DNA from 3 places in the Thermochromatium tepidum ATCC 43061 genome. Region 1 is predicted to be linked to each of the others. Evidence: predicted binding sites of a transcription regulator. Region 1 holds the regulator's gene; each other region holds the start of a gene.
The links. The regulator sigma-54, encoded in region 1, starts transcription at its own class of promoters, with help from an activator protein. The targets are predictions, from matches to a motif close to TGGCANGNTNCNTGCTT.
Positions count from the first base shown of each region.

Region 2: rsxA (electron transport complex subunit RsxA) is a predicted target of sigma-54. The motif match lies at 1,532-1,548, and genes of this name have one in related genera.
Region 3: E6P07_RS13980 (pilin) is a predicted target of sigma-54. The motif match lies at 4,181-4,197, and genes of this name have one in related genera.

Region 1 is NZ_CP039268.1:2,327,318-2,334,558, reverse strand. It holds gene ptsP (phosphoenolpyruvate--protein phosphotransferase) at 1-384, opposite strand, end outside; gene E6P07_RS10755 (HPr family phosphocarrier protein) at 381-650, opposite strand; gene E6P07_RS10750 (PTS sugar transporter subunit IIA) at 743-1,132, opposite strand; gene rapZ (RNase adapter RapZ) at 1,129-1,986, opposite strand; gene hprK (HPr(Ser) kinase/phosphatase) at 2,021-2,974, opposite strand; gene E6P07_RS10735 (PTS sugar transporter subunit IIA) at 2,999-3,448, opposite strand; gene hpf (ribosome hibernation-promoting factor, HPF/YfiA family) at 3,710-4,030, opposite strand; gene E6P07_RS10725 (RNA polymerase factor sigma-54) at 4,066-5,556, opposite strand; gene lptB (LPS export ABC transporter ATP-binding protein) at 5,635-6,360, opposite strand; gene lptA (lipopolysaccharide transport periplasmic protein LptA) at 6,357-6,857, opposite strand; gene lptC (LPS export ABC transporter periplasmic protein LptC) at 6,866-7,241, opposite strand, start outside.
Region 2 is NZ_CP039268.1:2,073,684-2,080,924, forward strand. It holds gene nifL (nitrogen fixation negative regulator NifL) at 1-1,254, opposite strand, end outside; gene rsxA (electron transport complex subunit RsxA) at 1,593-2,174, shown strand; gene E6P07_RS09550 (RnfABCDGE type electron transport complex subunit B) at 2,165-2,722, shown strand; gene rsxC (electron transport complex subunit RsxC) at 2,719-4,233, shown strand; gene E6P07_RS09560 (RnfABCDGE type electron transport complex subunit D) at 4,230-5,324, shown strand; gene rsxG (electron transport complex subunit RsxG) at 5,321-5,932, shown strand; gene E6P07_RS09570 (electron transport complex subunit E) at 6,183-6,824, shown strand; gene E6P07_RS09575 (RnfH family protein) at 6,836-7,111, shown strand; gene E6P07_RS09580 (nitrogen fixation protein NifZ) at 7,113-7,241, opposite strand, start outside.
Region 3 is NZ_CP039268.1:216,092-223,332, forward strand. It holds gene E6P07_RS01020 (tetratricopeptide repeat protein) at 1-571, opposite strand, end outside; gene E6P07_RS01025 (glycosyltransferase family 2 protein) at 797-1,654, opposite strand; gene E6P07_RS01030 (tetratricopeptide repeat protein) at 1,651-3,588, opposite strand; gene E6P07_RS13980 (pilin) at 3,679-4,092, opposite strand; gene E6P07_RS01040 (SEL1-like repeat protein) at 4,413-5,006, shown strand; gene pbpC (penicillin-binding protein 1C) at 5,014-7,083, shown strand; gene rho (transcription termination factor Rho) at 7,100-7,241, opposite strand, start outside.

The DNA of each region.
Region 1 (7,241 bases):
CAAATAGGGGTCATCCATGCGATCGAAGACCGCGATTAGGATGTCGCGCTGGCGTTGCAGCGCCCATTCGGCGGTGCATAGCTGCTCGGCCACGAGATGGCGCACGCCGTCGATGAGCGCCGTGTCCTCGAGCATGAGCAGATGGGTGTCGATGAATTCGACGATTTCAATCGGTGTGTCCGGCGGGATCTGGGCATGCACCCGTTTGAGCGCGCGGCGTGCCGCCTCGACCGCCAGATCGAAGCGAGCGATCTCGTCCTGGATCTCGTCGGCGCGGATCGGCGTTTGGGTCAAGATCCTTTGTCCTTTGATGTCGATGAAGGCCGGACCCAGCGCGATCGCATTCGACGCGCCGATCCCGATACCCTGGAAGGCGAGGGTCACTCTGGTTCTCCGAAGCGGTCCAGTATGAGTTGCTCGATAGCGGCTATGGCCTCCTCTTCGTCCCTGCCTGTGATCTCGACCGTGATCCTGCTGCCCTGACTGGCAGCCAGCATCATGATCCCCATGATGCTCTTGCCGTTGACGCTTTGGCCGCAGCGCTCGAGCATGATCTCGCTCTCGAAGCGATTGGCGCATTGCACCAGCTTGGCCGAGGCCCGCGCGTGCAGCCCGAGCTTGTTGCGGATCTCGAGTTCTCGGCGAATCATCTAGTTGTGATCCTTCTGATCTTTAAGATTAGTACCCAAACTGCCTTTGGATGCGTTGGAATCGACCAGGTGGCCTGCGGATCAAGCCGGACTCAGTTGCCACGGCGCACACCGTCGCGACCGCCGCTGAGGGCCTTTTCGGCCAGATGGTCGAGATCGAGCGCGGCATAATTGAGGGTGCGCAGCAGCATGGGCAGGTTCAGACCGCTGACCACACGCACCTGGGCGCGCGAGTCGGCGAACGCACGTGCGACATTGGCCGGTGTGGCACCATAGAGATCGGTTAGCACCAGTAAGCCCTCGCCCTGGTCAAGGGTCTCGGCCAGACACCGGCAACGGTCGAGGATCTCATCGGGTGGGGTGTCGTTGACGACCTCACAGCAGGCGATCCCGTCCGGCACCCGGCCGAGGATCTCGCTGGCGATACGCAACAGATCCTCCCCGAGGGGACGATGGGTAAGGAGCAGGATACCGACGCTCACGCCAGCTCCCGATGACGGACGATGACCCTATGACCGAGTGACTTCAGGTGCTCGCCGAGCCATTCGGTCATGTAGACCGAACGATGCTGACCACCGGTGCAGCCGATGGCGATGGTCAGATAGCTGCGCCCGTCGGTCTCGAATCGGGGAACCCAGCGCTCGAAGAAGGCGAGGATATCGGCGCGCATCTCCAGCGCCTGGGGGCTGGATTCGATAAAGCGCGCCACCCTGGGATCCAGCCCGGTGAGCATCCTGAGCTCGGCCTCCCAGTGCGGATTGGGCAGACAGCGCACATCGAGCACGAAGTCGACGTCGGGCGGCACGCCATGCTTGAAGCCGAAGGACTGGAGCAGGATCGAGATCCGGGGCGACTCTCCGCTCAGCAGCCAGCCACGTACCAGGTCGCGCAGCTCATGCATATTGGTTCTGGTGGTGTCGAGCACCAGGTCGGCGTGCCGACGCACCGGCTGCAGGAATTCCTGTTCAAGCTGGATGGCCTCGCGGAGCGGGCGGTCGCCATTGGTGAGTGGATGACGACGGCGGGTCTCGCTATAGCGCTGGATCAGGATCTCCAGCGCGGTCTCCAGAAAGAGCACACGGCAGTCGATCCCGCGCTCGCGGGCGACGCGCACCAGTTCAGGAAGTTGGCGCAGTGCCGCGAGATTGCCGCGCGCGTCGATGCCGACCGCCGTCTTGCCGAAGGACTCGTCGAGCGTCTCGCGCAACCCGAACACCAGATCCTGGAGCAGGAAAAAGGGCAGATTGTCGATGCAGTAGAAGCCCATGTCCTCCAGCGTGTGGAGCGCAATGCTCTTACCGGAACCGGACAGACCGCTGAGGATGATCAGCTGCATGGGCGGGTCTCCTGTCGAGCGATTTGGCATAGGATCAGTCGCGGGCGACGGGTGGATCGGGTCGGTCCAGATGAATGGCGCGCGCCTGGCGGTCGATGAAGTCCACGCCGGCATCATAGCCGCGGATGCGCAGGATCTGATGTCTGACGGCCGCCTCCACCAGGATCGCCAGGTTGCGACCCGGGGCGACCGGCATGACGATCTTGGGGATGGCCACGCCCAGCACATTCATGGCCGATAGACTGCCGGTGAGCCTGTCGATGCACTCGAGTTCGGTTTGGGCCAGCGGCTGGAGATCGATGACGAGGTTGAGCGTCTTGTTACGTAGGACTGCGCCCTCGCCGAACATGGCGCGGATGTTGAGGATCCCTAGACCGCGTACCTCCAGGAAATCTCTAAGCGTCTCCGGACAGCTCCCCTCGATCACTTCAGGGGCGATGCGGGCGAAACGCGGTGCATCGTCGGCGATGAGCCGATGGCCGCGGGTAATGAGATCGAGCGCGAGCTCGCTCTTGCCGACGGCCGGCGCGCCGATCAGGAGCACGCCCATCCCAAGCACCTCGATGAAGACGCCGTGGATGGTCTTGCGCTCGGCCAGGGCCTGGGTGAGGAAATAGCGCAGATGGTTGATGAGTTCCTGATCGCCGAGCAGCGACCCGAGCAGGGGGGTCTGGGTTGAGCGGGCGCGCTCGCAGAAATCGGCCCCCGGTTCCAGTCCATCGCTGAAGATCACGGCGGCGGGCCGGTCGGCGAAGAGCTTGTCGAGCGCCTCGTCGTGGGCGGTGCGTCCAAGTGCCGCCAGGTAACGTTGTTCGGGGGGGCCGACGACCTGGAGTCGATTGGGGTGGATGAGGTTGAGCGAGCCGATCAGCGACTGCTCTGGGTCCACCCCGCGCAACGGACGAGGGGTCTGGGGTTCTGGGGTCAGCCAGCGCAGCTTGAGCTGGGCGCCGGTCTGGATGACGACGCTCTGGAGGCTGTCGATCATGCGAATCGGGCGGGTCGCATGGGTCTAGAAGGCGCTCAGGACGTGCAGGATCTCGGCAGGCGAGGTGGCTTCACGCAGTCGAGCGCGCACGTTCGGGTCGCTAAACAGGCTGGCTAGGTGTGCCAAAAGCCGCAGATGCTCCTCGTTGGCCAACTCGGGCACAAGCAGCGCGAAGGCCAGATCGACCGGCTCGCCATCTGCCGCGTCGTAATCGACGCCCCGGACGGTTTGCACGAAGGCACCGATCGCCTCGCCGACGTCCTTCATGCGCGCATGGGGCAGGGCGATGCCATGGCCGAGTCCGGTACTGCCCAGGCGCTCACGCTCGAGCAGATGCTCGAAGACGGTCTCGGGCTGGAGCCTGGGATGATCCCTGGCCAGGAGTTCGGCGAGGGTCTCGAGCAGACGCTTCTTGCTGGCGATCTCGAGACCGCATCCGATACGGGCTTCGTTGATCAGGTCAGGGCCGAACATGGCTCCAACTCCTGTTGACCGCCGACGCGCCCGCAGGTGGTCGGGGGTAATGGCTGATCCAACCAGGATGCTGCTGGCATTCGATGCTGGTCATAGATTGGGGTACCTCGGGCGGACGGGCGCACTTGGTGCCTGATCGCTCTGTCGTGTTCTCGATGTAAAGACACCTCAGGCGCCGGCGGCACCGGCCACCGAGGTGTGATGGGTGTTGCCTCCATCACCTCGGAAGACACGGCTTCCAAGGTACTGGAGAGGCCGATCTCATTCCGCTTCGGCCGTCTTGACGGCTCCGCCGCGGTGACTGCTCTTCTTCTCCTTGTAGCGGATGACCTGGCGATCGAGCTTGTCGACCAGGCTGTCGATGGCCGCATACATGTCCTCGTGCACAGAGTCGGCGAAGACCTTGCCGCCATTGACATGGAGTGTGGCCTCGGCCTTCTGCTCGAGCTTTTCGACGCTCAGGACGACATGGGCGTTGATGACGTGGTCGAAGTGGCGTGCCAGACGCTCGAATTTGCTGTCGACATAGGACTTCAGCGCATCGGTGACGTCGATGTGATGACCCGTCAGATTGATTTGCATCATTAAACTCCTTGATAAAGAATCAAACAGCCTGTTTAAGCCAGGCGTTTGCGCTCACTCGAGGCCGGGATACCCATAGCCTCACGGTATTTGGCGACTGTGAGGCGTGCGACGTCGATGCCCTGTCTTGCCAGTTCCTCAGCGATCTTGTTGTCGCTGAGAGGTCTGCGCGGGGATTCTCCCGCGATCAGCTTGCGGATCAGGGCGCGGATCGCCGTCGACGAGCACTCGCCGCCAGAGGTGGTATTGACGTGGGACGAGAAGAAATACTTGAGCTCGAATGTGCCTCGGGGTGTATGCATGTATTTTTGCGTGGTCACCCGTGAAATGGTCGACTCGTGCAGATTCAGGGCCTCGGCGATGTCGCGCAGCACCATGGGCCGCATCCCCACTTCGCCGTATTCGAGGAAGTCCTGCTGCATCTCCACGATCTTGGCGCCCACGCGCAGTACAGTTTCGTTGCGGCTTGCCAGGCTTTTGATGAACCAGCGCGCCTCCTGGAGGTGACTCTTGAGCGTCTGGCCATCGCTGCTCTGGTCGGCGCGGCGTACCAGGCGCGCATAGTCGGCGTTGACCCTGAGTCTGGGGGTGATGTCAGGGTTCAACTCGACCTGCCAGCGGCCATCCTTCTTACGCACAAAGATGTCGGGTACAACGTACTCCGAGGGCGTCTCTGCGAGCAAGCGGCCCGGCTTCGGGTTGAGCCGGCGGATGAGATCGAGCGCCTGGGTCAGGTCGTCCTCGGGCGCCTTGAGCAGGCGTGAGAGGGCCGTGACGTCGCCGCGCGGCAGATGTTCGAATCCGGCCTCGCACACGGCGATGGCCAGGTTGCGCCAGGGCGTTTCGGGCGACAGCTGGCGCAGCTGGATCAACAGGCACTCGCGCGGATTGCGCGCCCCGACGCCAGCTGGGTCGAGTGACTGGACGCGATGGATCTGGGTCTCGACTTCATCGGCGCCGATCGTGGGATCGGCGAGTGTGGCCACCAGTTCATCGACATCGGCGCGCAGATAGCCGTTGGCATCGATGGCGTCGACCACGGCCTGGGCGATCATGAAATCGCGCTCGCTCAAACGGCTGAGATTCAGCTGCCAGATCAAATGATCCCAGAGCGTCTGCGGACGTGAGCGGTTCGACAGTGGGTCCTGGTCTGTGTCATCCCTCATGCCGTGGGCCGTTGGCGGCAGGTAGCTGTCGAAGACGTCGGTCCATTGGGTATCGACCGGCAGCTCCTCCGGTATCTCATACGACTCGGCTTGTACCTCGCGTTCCAGGAGCCACTCGGACTCGGATGCGCTAGAACCGAAGGGATCATCTTCGAGCTGGGTCAGAGGGGAATCTTCCAGTGACTCCGCCTCGAGCGGTTCGGATTCCTCGCCTTCTTCAAGCATCAGATTGCTTTCGAGCGCCTCCTGGATCTCGCGCTGCAACTCGAGCGTTGACAGCTGCAGCAGTTTGATCGCTTGCTGCAACTGGGGCGTCATCGTGAGTTGCTGATTGAGTCGAAGCTGAAGGGATGGCTTCATCGATCGAGTTGGCGTCCGAACTGTGGTCTGTCTATTGCTGTTTAAGCCATCATGGGGTGTCCGTAATCTGAGTCTAGTCTACATGGAAAAATCGGCACCTAGATAGACATCGCGCACCCGCTGGTTGGCCAACAACTCGGCCGGTTCGCCGGCGGCGATCACGGTGCCGCTGCCGATGATGTAGCCATGGTCGCAGATGGCGAGCGTCTCGCGCACATTGTGATCGGTGATGAGTACCCCGATGGAGCGATCACGCAGATGGGTGACGATGGATTTGATGTCGCCGACGGCGATCGGATCGATACCAGCGAAGGGCTCGTCGAGCAGCATCACCCTGGGTTCAACCGCCAGGGCGCGGGCGATCTCCAGCCGGCGGCGCTCGCCACCCGAGAGGCTGAGGGCGAGCGAGTCGGCCACATGGGCGATGCCCAGGTCCTCGAGCAGACGCTCACCGCGTTCCTCGCGTTCGGCGCGCTTGAGATCGCGCCGCGTCTCGAGGATGGCCAGGATATTCTCGCGGGCAGTCAGCTTGCGAAAGACCGAGGGTTCCTGGGGTAGGTAACTCAGACCGGCGCGCGCCCGGGCGTGCATGGGCAGCCGGGTAAGGTCGCGCCCGTCGAGCAGGATGCGACCCTGGTCGGCATGGATCAGACCGACGATCAGATAAAAGCAGGTCGTCTTGCCGGCGCCGTTCGGCCCGAGCAGGCCCACGACCTTACCCGGCTCGACCTTGACACTGACATCCTGGAGCACCTGACGACTGCCGTAGCGCTTCATCAGGTGTTCGGCGCTCAGACCGCTCATGAGGCATCCGGGGTGATGGTGATCTTGACCCGACCTGCGCCGCCGGCACGGAAACGGGCCCTGGCCCGGTCGTAGAGGATGCGCTCCCCCGTGAGACGGTCCTCGCCCTGGATCAGCAGACCCTCACCGATCAGCACCAGCTCGTCCTTGTCAGCGTCGTATTCCATGCGCTTGGCAAACGCCCGGACCTCGCCCTGATCGTCGTCGAGCAATTGTTTGTAGCTGGCCGGCGTGCCGAGGGCGATGATCAGACGCGGGCGGCGGTCCTCGCGATGATAGACAGTGACATGGTCGGCGCGCAGCTGCATGCTGCCCTGTTCGACCTGGACCTGACCGACATAGATGCTGGTGTTGTCGGACTCGCGGACCTCGACCTCATCGGCCTCGATATAGATCGGCTGTTTGCTGTCGGTTTCGAGCGACCAGGCGTTTGCGCCCAGACCAAGACCGACCAGAAGGCCGAGTAGCGGCAGCCACTTGGAAAAGCTGGAGGACATGGGACGTCTCATGGTGCCGAACGGTGTTCGGGTTGGGGTGAGAGCCGGATGTGGGCACGACCTTGGAGGCTGACGCGCGAGTTGTCTTCCAGATACCAGAGCTTCATACCCTTGGCGGTGATCGAGTCGCCGTCGCTGTCGATGGTTACCGGACGATCGGTCTCGGCCAGCCCGGTCTGGCGCCAGATGACCATGGCTTCGGTCCGCAGATGGAGCGCTCGCCCTGTGGCATCCCCTTCACGATCGAGATGCACGTCCCCGATCAGATGCACCTGATCACCGCCGGCCCGCACCTGGCCCCGGCGTGCTCGGGCAAACCAGGGCGGTCCGTCGGGGCGATAGAGCACCAGGTGCGGCTCGTCGAGTTCAGAGAGATCCTCGTCG
Region 2 (7,241 bases), 250 kb from region 1:
CCGCGTCTGCCAGCCCTTGGTGTTCATCGACTCGATGGCATTGTCGATCAGGGCCTTGAAGAGGGCGCGCAGTCGATTGGGATATCCCCGCACCCTCGCCAGGACCGCCTGCGGCTGCCAATTGACGGTCACCCCCGCCGCCAGGAGGCGTCCCGTCGATAGATCGAGTACCTCGCGCAACAAGGCATTCACATTGACTGGTGTCAGGGCCTCGGGCAGGGGATCGGGGATGGCCTGTCGGAGGGTCTCGAGCGCCTGTCGCCCTGCCGCCAGGACGGAGGTCAAGGCCGCTGTCATGGGGTCGTGCTGATCGCGCCTAGTCTGCATCGTCACCACCGAGGCGAGCATATTGAGTGGTCCTTCCATCTGATAGAGCGCCGCCAAAAACCCCTCGCGCAGTGCCTCGATGCGATTCTCCTCGGCCATTAACGCCTGAAGGGCCGCCAGACGCGCCTGTTCGTGCTGGGCCTTTTGCCGGGTGATCTCTTTGATGATGAGCAAGAGATAGAGGTTGCCCTTGGGCCCAAAAAAGGCATCGGCCTCCTCATCGAGACGCTTGACCCAGGTACCGGTGCACGAGAGCCAACGCGGTGCCCTCCCGCCCAGCGGATCGATGCGGATCTCGAGGTCGGAGAACGCCAGGGCCCCATCTCGAGCTGGACCGAGTCGATACCCGAGGTCGATGCGCACCGCATCGAGGATCAGTCGCGCCGGTTCAGTCATCCCCAGCTCGGCCGTCAGCCTTTGGTACTCAAGGTTATCGAGCACCACACAATCCTCGCCGTCGAGCAAGGCGATCGCCAGGGGGGCCGAATCGATCACCGACTCGATCAGCGCCTTTTGGTTGTTGACCCGACACTCGAGCCGATGGAGTTCGGTGACGTCGCGATGGATCCCGAGATAGTTCTGGATCTGGCCCAGGGTATTCGACACCGGGATGATCAGGAGCTCGGCCAGATATTCAGACCCATCCTTGCGTCGATTGACGAGCCGCCCCTTCCAGCTCTGGCCGGAGCCGATCCGTTGCCACAGCTCGGCATAGAGCGCACGCGGCGTGGTCTTGGCCGAGAGTATGGACGGGTTACGCCCGAGCGCCTCGACGGCGCTATAGCCGGTCACCCGTTCAAAGGCGGGATTCACATACAGGATGTTTGCCTGGCGATCCGTGATCGAGACCGCGATGTCAGCCTGGGCCACGGCCTCGCGAAAGGCAGACTCGTAGATAAGGGGCAGTGTCTGGTCGGCAGTCTTCATTGACTTGATGATCTGAATCGCGAACTTTTCAATCTCGTCGAGGATCGGCATCCATAGGACGACGCCTAATGTATGCAAATTTCATACGTCATTAACCATTCCCGAGCCCCCATCTACTCCAACCCCAGCCCTGTTTGAAAGCCGACAAAGGTCGAGATAATCCCTGTTCGAAAACCAACAAACGGTCGGCGCTCTCGTCCAGGCCCAGAGGCTCGGCGTCGTGCGGAAATCGACCAGGGGTCGGAATCCAGTCATCCTGTCGGGGTCTTTCTGGATCTGGCACGAAATACGCTTGGACTCAGGACGTCAAGGGTCTCTCTTAAGGACACAGAGCTGCCATGAGCGAATACTGGGCCGTACTCGTGACCACTATACTGGTCAACAACGTGGTCTTGACCAAATTCTTGGGTCTTTGTCCCTTCATGGGCGTCTCCCGGGGGGTCGAGAGCGCGCTCGGGATGGGGCTAGCCACCACCTTCGTCATAACGCTCGCCGCCGCCCTGACCTGGATGCTCGATCATTGGCTGCTACAGCCCCTGGATCTGGGGTTCGTACGTCTCCTCACCTTCATCCTGGTCATTGCCGCCGCCGTGCAGTTCGTCGAGCTGTTGATCAAAAAGACCAGCCCTGAGCTGTATCGGGCGCTCGGTATCTATCTACCCTTGATCACGACCAATTGTGCGGTGATCGGGGTGACCCTGATCAACGCCCAGGAAGGGAGTCCATTCGTCTACGCCCTGCTGTACGGCTTTGGGTCGGCCCTGGGGTTCACCTTGGTATTGGTGATCTTCGCCGGGATGCGCGAGCGTCTCGCACTTGCCCGGGTGCCAGCCGCCTTCAAGGGCAGTCCGATCGCCTTCGTGCTCGCCAGCCAATTGGCGCTCGCCTTTATGGGCTTTACCGGGTTGTCATGGCGATGATCACGCTCGACCTCATGACCGCCATCCTCTCCCTGACGGGGCTCGGACTGATCCTGGGATTGGGACTGGGTCTGGCCGCTCGGGTCTTTGCCGTCGCAGAAGAGGGCCAGGTGAGCGCACTGCTTGCGTTGCTGCCCGGAACCAATTGCGGTCAGTGTGGGTTTGCCGGCTGTCTCGGGGCGGCCGAGGCGCTCGCCTCCGGTCGCGCCGGACCCAGATTGTGTCCAGCGGGCGGGGCCACACTGGTGCCGCTTCTGGCCAAACACCTGGGGCTCGAACTCGAGGACGCCGGGCATGATGAGGGCCCGCGGATCGCCGTCATCAAGGAATCGCTGTGCACGGGCTGCTGTCGCTGTCTGAAGGTCTGTACCACCGACGGCATCGTCGGCGCGGCGAAACAGATCCACGTCGTGCTGCGCGAGGCCTGTATGGGCTGTGGCGCCTGCGCCGAGCGCTGTCCAACCGGAGCAATCCAGCTCGAACCCATGCCAGTCAGCCTGCAACACTGGATATGGCCTAAACCTAAACCGGAACTGGCACTCAGATGAGACTGCGCAAGGTCTTTCCCAGTCCCCGCTGGGGGGTCCATCCACCAGACCGCAAACGGCCCGCCGCCGACCTGCCGCTGCGCGTCTTGCCACTCCCTGAGCGACTCTTCGTGCCGCTCCAGCAGCACATCGGTACCCCGGCGCGCCCGATCGTGCGCGCCGGTCAAAGGGTTCTTAAGGGTCAGCTCCTCGCCGAACCCCAAGGGACTTTATCGGCGGCCATTCATGCCCCAAGCTCGGGCCAGGTCCTGACCATCGGCGAGGTGACCGCGCCACATCCCTCGGCGCTTCCCATCCCCGCCATCGTCATCGCCTGCGATGGCGAGGAACGCTGGATCGAATCCGATGCCCCGAGCGATCCCTTTGACCTGACGCCGGAGGAGATCAACCGCCGGATCGCGGCGGCCGGCATTGTGGGTCTGGGTGGCGCGACCTTTCCCGCAGCGCTCAAGCTGGGTCTCGGCTACCGCGCCGGCATCCATACCCTGCTCATCAATGGCAGCGAGTGCGAGCCCTATCTGTCCTGCGACGATCGGCTGATGCGCGATAAACCCGAGGCGATCCTCGATGGTGTCCGTCTCATGCTCCAGGCCACGGGTGCCAGACAGGCGCTCATCGGGATCGAGTCGAACAAGCCGGAGGCGATCGCGGCCATGGAACAGGCGGCCCAGCCCTACCCCGAGCTCAGGGTCCGGATCCTCCCGGCCCGCTATCCGATGGGTTCAGAGCGCCATCTGTTTGCGAAACTCACCGGCACCGAGTTACCAGCCGATTGTCGCACCACGGATCTCGGCGTCCTGGTGCACAACGTCGCGACCGCCTATGCCGTGCATCAGGCCTTGCGCCTCGGGCACCCGCTCGTCGAGCGCATCCTCACCCTCAACGGCGGGGCAATCGCCAACCCGGGCAATGTGCGTGTCCCGATCGGGACCTTGGTTGAGACCCTGCTCGAGATGGACGAACTGAACGAGACACCGGCGCGCCTGATCATGGGTGGACCGATGATGGGCCAGTCTCTGCCCCATGCCCGCGTCCCAGTGGTCAAGGGAACGAGCGGCCTCCTGGCGCTGACCGCGGCCGAGACGGCGTTCGGTACGCCGCGTCCTTGTATCCGCTGCGCCTCCTGCGCCCGTGCCTGTCCGATGAACCTCTTGCCAATGGAGATGGCAGCACGCATCGGCGCCGACGATCTAGACGGCGCGGTCGAGTTGGGGCTCAAGGACTGTCTGGCCTGTGGCTGCTGCGCCTATGTCTGCCCGGCCCATCTCCCCCTGGTGCAGTCTTTCAATCATGCCAAGGGTGCGCTTGCCGCGCGCGAGCGGGCGCGACTGCGCACCGAATCCGCCCGCCGTCTCGCCGCGGCGCGCGCCGAGCGGCTCGAACGCGAGGCGCGTGAACGGGCCGAGGCCGCTGCCAGACGCAAGACCGAGCGTGCCCTGCGCGCCACCAAGGATCCGACACCGACCATAACAGACCCTAGCGCCCCCGAACGCCAGGCGGAGGTGGTATGAGCCAGTTTTCCTTGGTGAGCGCCCCACTCGCGGCGCCACATACCCACGGCGGCGAAGGGGTCGGCACGATCATGCGCAAGGTGATGCTGGCGCTGACACCGGCGACCCTGTTTGCCTTCTGGCTCTATGGCTGGCCGGCCGTCCATCTGTGGTGGATCACGGTCTTGGCGTCGGTACTCGGCGAGGGGCTCGCGGTGCGTGCGATGGGGGGGCGGGTCTGGGCAACCCTGGGGGATGGTTCGGCCATCCTCACGGGTTGGATCCTGGCCCTGTCGTTGCCGCCCTGGGCGCCCTGGTGGATCGGGGCCAGCGGTGGACTCTTTGCCACCATCCTCGGCAAACAGGTCTTCGGAGGGCTTGGCTGCAACCTCTTCAATCCGGCGATGATCGCCCGGGTGGCGCTTTTGATCTCGTTCCCGGTCCACATGACTCAGATGGTCGAGCCCCTACCCCTTGGTTCCACCGGGGCACCGGACTTTGTCGCCGGGCTGCGCCTTATCTTCTTCGGTGGGCCCGAGTTCGATGCCGTCTCCAGCGCCACCCTCCTTTCTCACACCAAGGCCGAGTTTTCACGAGGTCTGGATCTGATCCAGCAAGGGGTCAGCCTGCCCTCAGTCCTGGGGATCCAGGCCGGCAGTCTCGGCGAGACCTCGGCGCTGTTGATCGCGCTGGGCGGAGTGGTGCTGCTGGGGTGGCGAGTGATCTCCTGGCCTATCCCCCTGGCCATGTTGACCGGGCTTGCAGTGCCGGCCCTGATCGCCCATGCGCTCGATCCAGCCCGTTATCTGGATGCTGCAACCCATCTCTTGTCGGGTGCGGCCGTGCTCGGGGCCTTTTTCATCGCCACCGATTCTGTCACCTCGCCGAACACCCGCCCCGGGCAGTTGGTCTTCGGTCTCGGTTGCGGTCTCCTGACCTGGATCATCCGGACCTATGGAAGTTATCCCGAAGGGGTCGCCTTTGCGGTGCTCTTGATGAATGCCACCACGCCGCTCATCGATCGCTGGATCCGTCCTCGGATCTATGGCCGGGATCGCCGTGGTCGGGCACTCGAGCCATCACACCCCGACTCAAAGGGGGATCAGCGATGAGCCGGCTCGTGGTCTGGCGCGAACACCTCGGTTATCAGGGACTGTCGCTGGCCCTGATGGCGCTGGTCGCCAGCGCTGCGCTGGTGATCGGCGATCGGTTGACCGCGCCTGCGATTGAGGTCGCCGAGCGACGGGACTTCAGCGCCTCGCTCGCCCAGGTCCTGCCGCCAGGCAGCTACGACAATGACCTGCTACAGGATCAGGTGCAGATCACACCCCCGGATCAGCGCCCCGTAACCCTCTATCGGGCGCGTCTGGGCCAGAGGATCACCGGTGTCGTCTTCAAGACGAGCGCCCGCGGTTATGCCGGCGACATCCAGTTGGTGCTGGGGATAGATCCTGAAGGGCGACTCCTCGGGGTCCAGGTCACCAAGCACAGCGAGACACCTGGCCTGGGCGATAAGATCGAACGGAACAAATCCAATTGGGTCTTGGCCTTCACTGGTAAGTCACTCGGCGATCCAGCACCCGAGCGCTGGGCCGTCAAGAAGGACGGCGGGGTATTCGATCAATTCACCGGCGCGACCATCACGCCGCGCGCCACGGTGAAGGCCATTAAGCTGGGGCTCGAGTTCTTCGCTGCCCACCGTCAGGAGATCCTCCAGTAAACAACCCTCGACTGAAGTCGAAGGCTTTATTGTGAGACGCAGCAAACATGGTTGACCACATCCCCAACATTGGGCGTGTTTACAGCCGCCCTTGGCAGCGGGGCTCCGCTGCCAATCCGGGCCAGGTTTTGACTGGCGTTGCAGTCGGCGTGCGCCCGGAGACCACACTGTCTTATACACCACATGGTGCGCTTCGCGCACCCGCCATTCCTCCCGCGACTCAAGTCGCGGGTTTCCTTGCGGAGGGTCTATGAAGGCGCGCCAGATCTTCAGTGAAGGGTTATGGGGAAACAACGTGATCCTCGCCCAGATGCTAGCCCTATGTCCGACCATGGCCGTCACCACCACAGGTACGAATGGTCTGGGTCTAGGTCTGGCGACCACGGCGGTGTTGATCGGAAGCAATGTGGCCGTCTCTGCGATCCGACACCTGGTCAGCCCTCAGGTGCGCATCCCGATCTTCATCGTGCTCATTGCGACCCTGGTCACGCTCATGGATCTCGCCCTCAATGCCTGGCTGCATGATCTCTACCAGGTGCTCGGGCTCTTCATCGCCTTGATCGTTGCCAATTGTGCCATCCTGGGACGCGCCGAGTCGTTCGCCTCCAAGTCGTCGCTGGGGGCCGCGGCGCTCGATGGTCTGGCGATGGGTCTGGGGTTCACCTGGGCCCTGACCCTGATCGGTCTCATCCGCGAGCTTCTCGGGAGCGGGACCCTGTTTGCTCAGGCCAGTCTGCTCCTAGGCCAGGGGTTTGCCGTGCTCGAGACCAGGGTCTGGCCCGACTTCGAAGGCGTGTTGTTGATGATCCTGCCGCCGGGTGGCTTCTTGGTCGTCGGGTTGCTGCTGGCCGCCCGGCGCGCTTGGGAACTCAAACAGGCGGCGTCGAACTGAAGAGGACTGCGATGCAGATCAGTGTCGTCTATGCCGAACCGGTCGATCAGATCTGGTTGGCGCTCGAGGTGCCAGAGGGAAGCACGGCACGCGAGGCCATCGAGTGCTCCGGGATCTTAAACCAGTTCCCCTGGATCGATCTCGAGACTCAGAAGGTGGGTGTCTTCGGCAAGATCATCCCGCTCGACACCCCCCTGCGTCCAGGCGATCGGGTCGAGATCTACCGCCCGATCCTCTGCGACCCCCAAAGCGTCCCACGCCGAGAGGGTCTGGGAGAAGAGGCCTAGATTAAAGGGCCTCAGGGTCCGAGGCCGAACTACCTGTGCCGTCCAGCGCCGATTCGGGGACGGCAAAGACCCGCCCAGGCTGACACCCGAAATGGACATGGTAGAGCGGTGGCTGGGAGGTCCGGATCAC
Region 3 (7,241 bases), 850 kb from region 1:
GACCCTGAATCAAGAGGGCCTGCTTCGGGCGTTGCGATTGAATGAAATAGCCATACACGAACACCGTCAAGCCGATCAATCCAAACAGGGTCGCAAGGCTGGTTTGGCGCTGGATGAGGATCAGCGTGGTGGAGGCAAGCAACGGCATGAACGACCACAACGCCGCGGCCCCGAGCGCGATCCAGTCGCTCCTCGCCTCATCCTGGCCGCGCAGCCGCAAGAGCATCGCGCCTAACACATAGAGCAGCACCCCGTTGGCCAGGTGAATGAGGATATTGACGAAACGGGCGTCAGAGGCCGCGTCCATGCGGGGCTGATTGGCATGGATCAGGAAGCTCAGTTGGGCAAGCGGACGCCCGAGCGGCCCCGCACCGCCCTCGGTCACGAAGCGCCAGGCCTCTTCCAGGGTATCGAGCGTCTCCAGGGCCGAGAGGTTAGGGAGATCGTCGTAAAAGACCCAGGCATTCAGACCCTGGAGATAGATGAAACAGGTGGCGCTAAGGAGCAGGATCAAGCCCAGACCGACCGAGACGCGATGTCGGGTGTCTTTGGCAAGGGGCAGGGATCTCATCATGGACTCAATCATGGCTGGAGCGCATTGGCGCCTGTCGATCAGACAATACCATAAAGCCTCCAAGTCAGTGCGCCCTGCCGGGCGCACGTAAAAAGCGCTTCCAGTCATGTAACCGCCCTCCTGCTGCCACAAGCGCCTGCGCGCTGGGGTCGATGTCGGGGGCGATAGCGATCCGCTCGGGCGCCTAGGTCGCCTGCCCCTGGGCGCAACGACCCGCGCCCCTCAGTCTTCGCGCTTATAGGTGAGATGGGTGATCTGTTCCGAGATCAGCCCGATCAGAAAGACGATGACTGAAGCCGACAACAGCAGGGCGCTCATGTTGGTAAAACGCCCTTCGATCGCGAAGGTGTAGCCGTACCAGCCCATGCCGAGCAAGAAAAAAGCGAATGCCACCGGCAGAAAGAGCTTCAAGGGCGAATAGAGGGTGGCGATCTTAAAGATGATCAACAAAAACCGCACGCCGTCGCGAAGCGGGCGGAGATGGCTTTTGCCAATGCGCGGGCGGGCGGTGATGGGTACATAGGCCACCGGATAGGCGCTGCGAAAGAAGGCCATGGTGATGGTGGTCGGATAGGAAAAACCGTTGGGGAGCAGATAGAGAAACTCGCGAAACTTGGCTGCCTGCACGGCACGAAACCCTGAGGTGAGGTCAGAGATCCGATGACCGGTCATGAGGCTGGCGATGCGGTTGTAAACCCCATTGGCGAGGCCGCGACCGAGGTTGGCTTGTGAGCCGCGACCGCGTGCACCGACCACCATGTCGTAGCCCTCGTCGAGCTTGGCCAGGAGCCGCGGGATATCCGCCGGATCGTGCTGACCGTCGGCGTCCATGAACACCAGGATGTCTCCTGTGGCCGCGCGTGCCCCGCTCTTGATCGCCGCGCCATTGCCCATGCCGTAGGGATGGCGGATGACGCGGGCGCCGGCCTCTTCGGCGACGGCGGCAGTGGCGTCGGTTGAGCCATCGTCGACCAGGATGAGCTCGGCCTCGGGTATGACCTCCCGGAGGCGTGGCAGCAGTTGCTGGAGCGAGCGGGCCTCATTCCGGGCAGGGAGGATGATGGAGAGCGTCATCGTCATGGATTGTCGTTGTGGCGACTGGAGGTCTCGAACCCGGCCTGGTCCTTACGCACCTCGTCGGCGAGCTCGTCGAGGACCGCGTCTGTCATGATGCGATCGCGTTTGAGCGGGCGGCGGCGTTCGATGGCGGCCAAGGCGTCGGAGTAGCGATGCTCTTTGAGCAACAGATGGAGCTGCATCTGCAGGATGGGTAATGTCGTGGGCGAGAGTGACTCGGCCTTCGCCAGATGGGCATAGGCGGCCTCGAGATCGCCGATCTCCTTGGCGAAATAGGCCGCATGAAACAGGGTATGGACGTGATAGAGCCAGGTTGTATAGTGAGGATTGTCGAGCAACCTCAGGGTCAACCGATAGACATCCTCGGGCGTGATCGGGGGGCAGGCATTGACTGCGGCCAGCTTTTGGAGCGAATCCAGGTTATAAAACAACTGGAACAATGCCTGGGCGGTAGTGGCCGACTGCATGAGATCGTCCAGGCGTTGGCGGATGTCGTCCTCGCCGGTATGGCCACAGGCATAGAGCAGGATCTGCAGCTTGGCATCGGTACAGTCAGAGCAGGCGTGGGCCGCCCTGTCGATACGCGGTAACGCCGAGCTGATGTCGTCGCCGAAGCCGGCGTGATATATCTCGGCGAGATAGGCAACTGCGCGCTGCGAATTGGGATGTCGTTTTACCCAACTTTCGGCAGCGACCAGGGGCTGGCCCCAGATGGAGGTGGTTCCGTAGAGGATGAGGGCCATCAAGAGGGTATAAACACCAAAGAGCGCCGGCCCGAGACGGGCATAGCGTCCAGGGGCCTGCCAGGCCAGGGCCGACAGGGCCAGGCACAAGCCATAGACGGCCAGATAATTGCGATGCTCGAACATCAGTTCGAGCAGGATGACGGTCGATTCGAGCAGGTGGCCAGTGAAGAACCAGGTCAAGGCAAAGAGCGGCCAGGGGGTGCGCCGGCGGATCAGGACGGCGATCAGGGTCAGGGCCAAAAAGCCGAGAGCAGAGAGGGTCGGAGCCCACCAGCCCCGGATGACGGTCAGGTCGTCATAAAAGGGGCTGAAGGCGGTCGGCTGGGGGAAAAACGCCAGATACAGATACTGCCACAGCAGGACCACCTCGGTCTGCAAGCGCTCGAACACCGACCAACCGCGGAGTGGATCGACGCTGGACCAGTCCTGATTCAAGGTCAAGAGATAGACCAGCAACGCCGCCAGTCCGAGTGAGAGCGTGCCGCGTCTGAGGCGACGGAGGGGGCTGGGTGCGCTCAGGTTCGGCAGCAATACCGCATCGATCACCAGGGCATAGACCGGAAACAGGGCGCCGTTTTCCTTGGCGAGGATGGCAAGCAGGGTCCCGATCCCCAGTCCCAGACCCTGAATCAAGAGGGCCTGCTTCGGGCGTTGCGATTGAATGAAATAGCCATACACGAACACCGTCAAGCCGATCAATCCAAACAGGGTCGCAAGGCTGGTTTGGCGCTGGATGAGGATCAGCGTGGTGGAGGCAAGCAACGGCATGAACGACCACAACGCCGCGGCCCCGAGCGCGATCCAGTCGCTCCTCGCCTCATCCTGGCCGCGCAGCCGCAAGAGCATCGCGCCTAACACATAGAGCAGCACCCCGTTGGCCAGGTGAATGAGGATATTGACGAAACGGGCGTCAGAGGCCGCGTCCATGCGGGGCTGATTGGCATGGATCAGGAAGCTCAGTTGGGCAAGCGGACGCCCGAGCGGCCCCGCACCGCCCTCGGTCACGAAGCGCCAGGCCTCTTCCAGGGTATCGAGCGTCTCCAGGGCCGAGAGGTTACGACGATCGTCGTAAAAGGTCGAGGCATTCAGACCCTGGAGATAGATGAAACAGGTGGCGCTAAGGAGCAGGATCAAGCCCAGACCGACCGAGACGCGATGTCGGGTGTCTTTGGCAAGGGGCAGAGATCTCATCATGACTGGAAGAGCGGCCAAAAAAAAGCCCCGGACACCCAGGGCTTTGTGAGACGGAAAATAAAACCATTCAACCGCAGCGCTTAAGGATCAGCTCTTGCACGAGCCCGGCATCAGACGGTTGGGGTTGCCAGTGCATCTCCAGGTCTTGATCGTACCCGAACCGACAGTCCCTCTCAGGGTGACACGAACGGCCTCGCCAATCTTTGTCCCGGTCGCAACGATCGTCACTGTAGTACCACTCCCACTGACAGTCAAACCTGAGACATACTGGGTCGGCACAAAGCCTGAGGCGCAGCTACTAACCTGGCTAACAGTGCCACCGCCGCCGATGATCTCGGTGGCGCAGGTCCGGGCCGAGCTTGCGGCGAGTACAACCTCAGAGACCTTCGCCTTCTTGGTGTAGTCCTGATAGGCGGGCAACGCGATCGCCGCCAGAACGCCGATGATCGCGACCACGATCATGAGCTCGATCAGGGTAAAGCCTTGCTGGTATCGTTTCATGACAGACTCCGCAATGGAAATGGAAGATATCCGGGCGAGGAACCGGTCAGACAGGCTCGCCTGACCCAGGCCCCTCACCCCAAGGCCAAAGCAAAAGGCGCGCCAACCCTGGCCAAGCCGTCAAACCCTTGGGGCTTCAAGTCATTGCGCGACCAGCCAGCTTGGCCCAGGACACCCGACCGGAATGACGCCGGTCTGTCTGTCGCATCCGACCGTGACAGGGGTCGCCCCTGTCACACCCCACTGTGACAGACGGAGGCTGCCACACCCGGCGCGCTGTAAAAACTCTATCCGCCCCAACCTCAGGGTCCAGATCGAGCATGTACTATATCAGCCTCAATACCGCTGCCGCCCTCACGGGTCTCACCAAACGCACCCTCTGGCGCTACATCGACAGCGGACGCCTCAGTGCCCTCAGCCCGAGCCAACCCGGCGCCAAGACCCAAATCCCCCTCCAGGACGTCCTCGATCTCTCCGGACTCGCCATCGCCCCCGAACACTACCCAACCCTCGTCGATGCCGACCGCGGTGACCCCATCGCCCAATGCGACCTCGGCATCCTGTTGCTCAGCGCCCAACGACCCACCGACGCCATCCCCTGGTTCCAGCGCTCCGCCAACGCCTTCTATCCCGACGCCATGTGCCGGCTCGGACGCGCCTACCTCGCCGGCGAGGGTGTCGAGTACAACCCGGAGCTCGGCCTGCGCTGGATCAAGGGCGCCGCCCGCAAGGGCCACCCGCTCGCCCAGTCCCTGTACGCCTTTCTGCGCGGCCCGACCGGCCAGGAGCTCCTGTGCGCCCAGGGTCCGAGCGCACTGACCGCACTGAATCAGGCGCTCGACGACATCGAGCGTCAAACCTTGCTGAATGCCTTGAACGCCTTCGAGTCGATGAAGGCGCCGCCGGGCGCCTAGGGTCACCATGCGTCGGCTTGCCAAGTTTTCGCTGGCCTTGGTCATCCTCATCGCTGTGGCCCTGGGGGCCAGGCTGTGGCTGGCCGCCTGGATCCAGGCCACGCCCCTGCCCGAGCTGGAGGTGGCAACCTCGCCCCAGATCCTCGACCGCGAGGGTCGACTGTTGCGCGCCTTCCCCGTGGCCGACGGGCGCTGGCGTCTGCCGGTTGCGCTCGACGCGGTCGATCCAGGCTATCTGGAGCGGCTCCTGGCCATCGAGGATCGGCGCTTTCGCGACCATGCCGGGGTTGACCCCTGGGCTCTAGCACGCGCCGCCTGGCAATGGCTCAGACACGGGCGCATCGTCTCCGGTGGCTCGACCATCAGCATGCAGTTGGCGCGTCTGCTCGACGGGCGCTCGACCCAGGATCTCGCCGGAAAGCTACATCAGATGCGTCTGGCCCTGGCCCTAGAACGACGGCTCGACAAGGAGGCCATCCTCACGGCCTATCTCAATCTGACGCCCCAGGGGGGCAACCTTGAGGGGGTACGCGCCGGGGCGCTGGCCTGGTTTGGGCATGAACCGCGCCGACTGACGGCAGCAGAATCGGCGTTCCTGATCGCGCTGCCCCAGGCGCCCGAGACGCGCCGTCCCGATCGCGATCCCCAGGCCCTGCAACGCGCACGCGATGCCATCCTGCGGCGTCTCCAGTCCGCCGGCTTGATCGATGCCGTTGAACTGGCCGGTGCGCTGCGCGAGCCGATACCAAGCACACGCCGCCCCTTGCCCATGCACGCCGCCCATCTGGCTTGGCGTATCCAGCGCGCCCATCCCGAACGCCATGTCCAGCGCCTGACCCTCGACGCCCGCTTGCAGGAACGCCTGGAAACCCTGGCTGCCGAGCGCGCCCGCGCCCTGGGGGATCGGGTCTCGCTCGCCATCCTGGTCGCCGAGCATACCACGGGCGAGGTCTGGGCCTCGGTCGGCTCACCCGATCCGCTCGACGAGACACGCCGGGGCCATATCGACATGACCCGCGCCATCCGCTCGCCTGGATCGACGCTCAAGCCATTGATCTATGGTCTGGCCTTTGAGGATGGCATCGCCCATCCCGAGAGCCTGATCGAGGATCGACCGACCGGCTTCGACGGCTATGTCCCGACCAACTTCGACCGCGCGTTCCAGGGCACGGTCTCGGTGCGCCAGGCCCTCCAGGCCTCACTGAACATCCCCGCCGTCCGGCTGCTGGAGGCCGTGGGGCCGGCCCGTCTGATGGCCCGTCTGCGCCGCGCTGGGATCGAGCCGGCCTTGCCCGAACTCTCGGCACCTGGTCTTGCGATTGGCCTGGGCGGGGTCGGGGTGACGCTCACCGATCTGGTCCGGCTCTATGCCGCGATCGCGCGTGGCGGCGCGCCGGTTGTGCTGCGCGAGTCGCTGGAGCATGACGCTGCGGGCGGCGCCTCGGTGTGGCGTCCGGTGCTGGACGAACGCGCTGCCTGGCTGGTCGGGTCCATCCTCGCCGGGGTGCCGGCGCCGGATCGCGCCACGTCCGACCGGATCGCCTTCAAGACCGGTACCTCCTACGGCTATCGCGACGCCTGGGCCATCGGCTTCGACGGACGCTGGGTGGTGGGCGTCTGGACCGGGCGGGCGGATGGTGCGCCCGTGCCGGGTCTGGCTGGGATCGAGGCCGCCGCGCCCGTGCTCATCGACGTCTTCGCCCAGCTCGGCCCGCGCACGCCGCTACCGCCACCGCCGCCTGGTGTGCGCCCCATGAACCACGCCCAACTGCCCGAGATCCTGCGGCACGTCCCGGCGGCCAGCCGCGCGAGCCCCTCGGCGGCGGCGCTGGAGATCGCCTATCCGCCGCCGGGGGCACGGATCGATCTGGGGTTTGGTGCCTCCTCGCTTGGGGCCCTGGTGCTCAGGGTCCGGGGTGGTACACCGCCCTTTACTTGGTTTGCCGACGGCGCACCCATTGCACGCGAACCCTTTTCTCGGGAAACGCGCTGGACGCCGCCGGGATCGGGCTATGTGACACTGGTCGTCGTCGATGGGCGCGGCGCGTCGGCGCGGGTCGCTGTATGGCTCGAATGAGCCGGTGGGCCTGACTTCAGCCCTTCATGGAGGCAAAGAACTCTTCGTTGGTCTTGGTCGCCTTGAGCTTGTCGTGCAGGAATTCCATCGCCGCCAGCTCGTCCATCGGGTGCAGGATCTTGCGCAGGATCCACATCTTTTGCAGCTCTGATGGACTC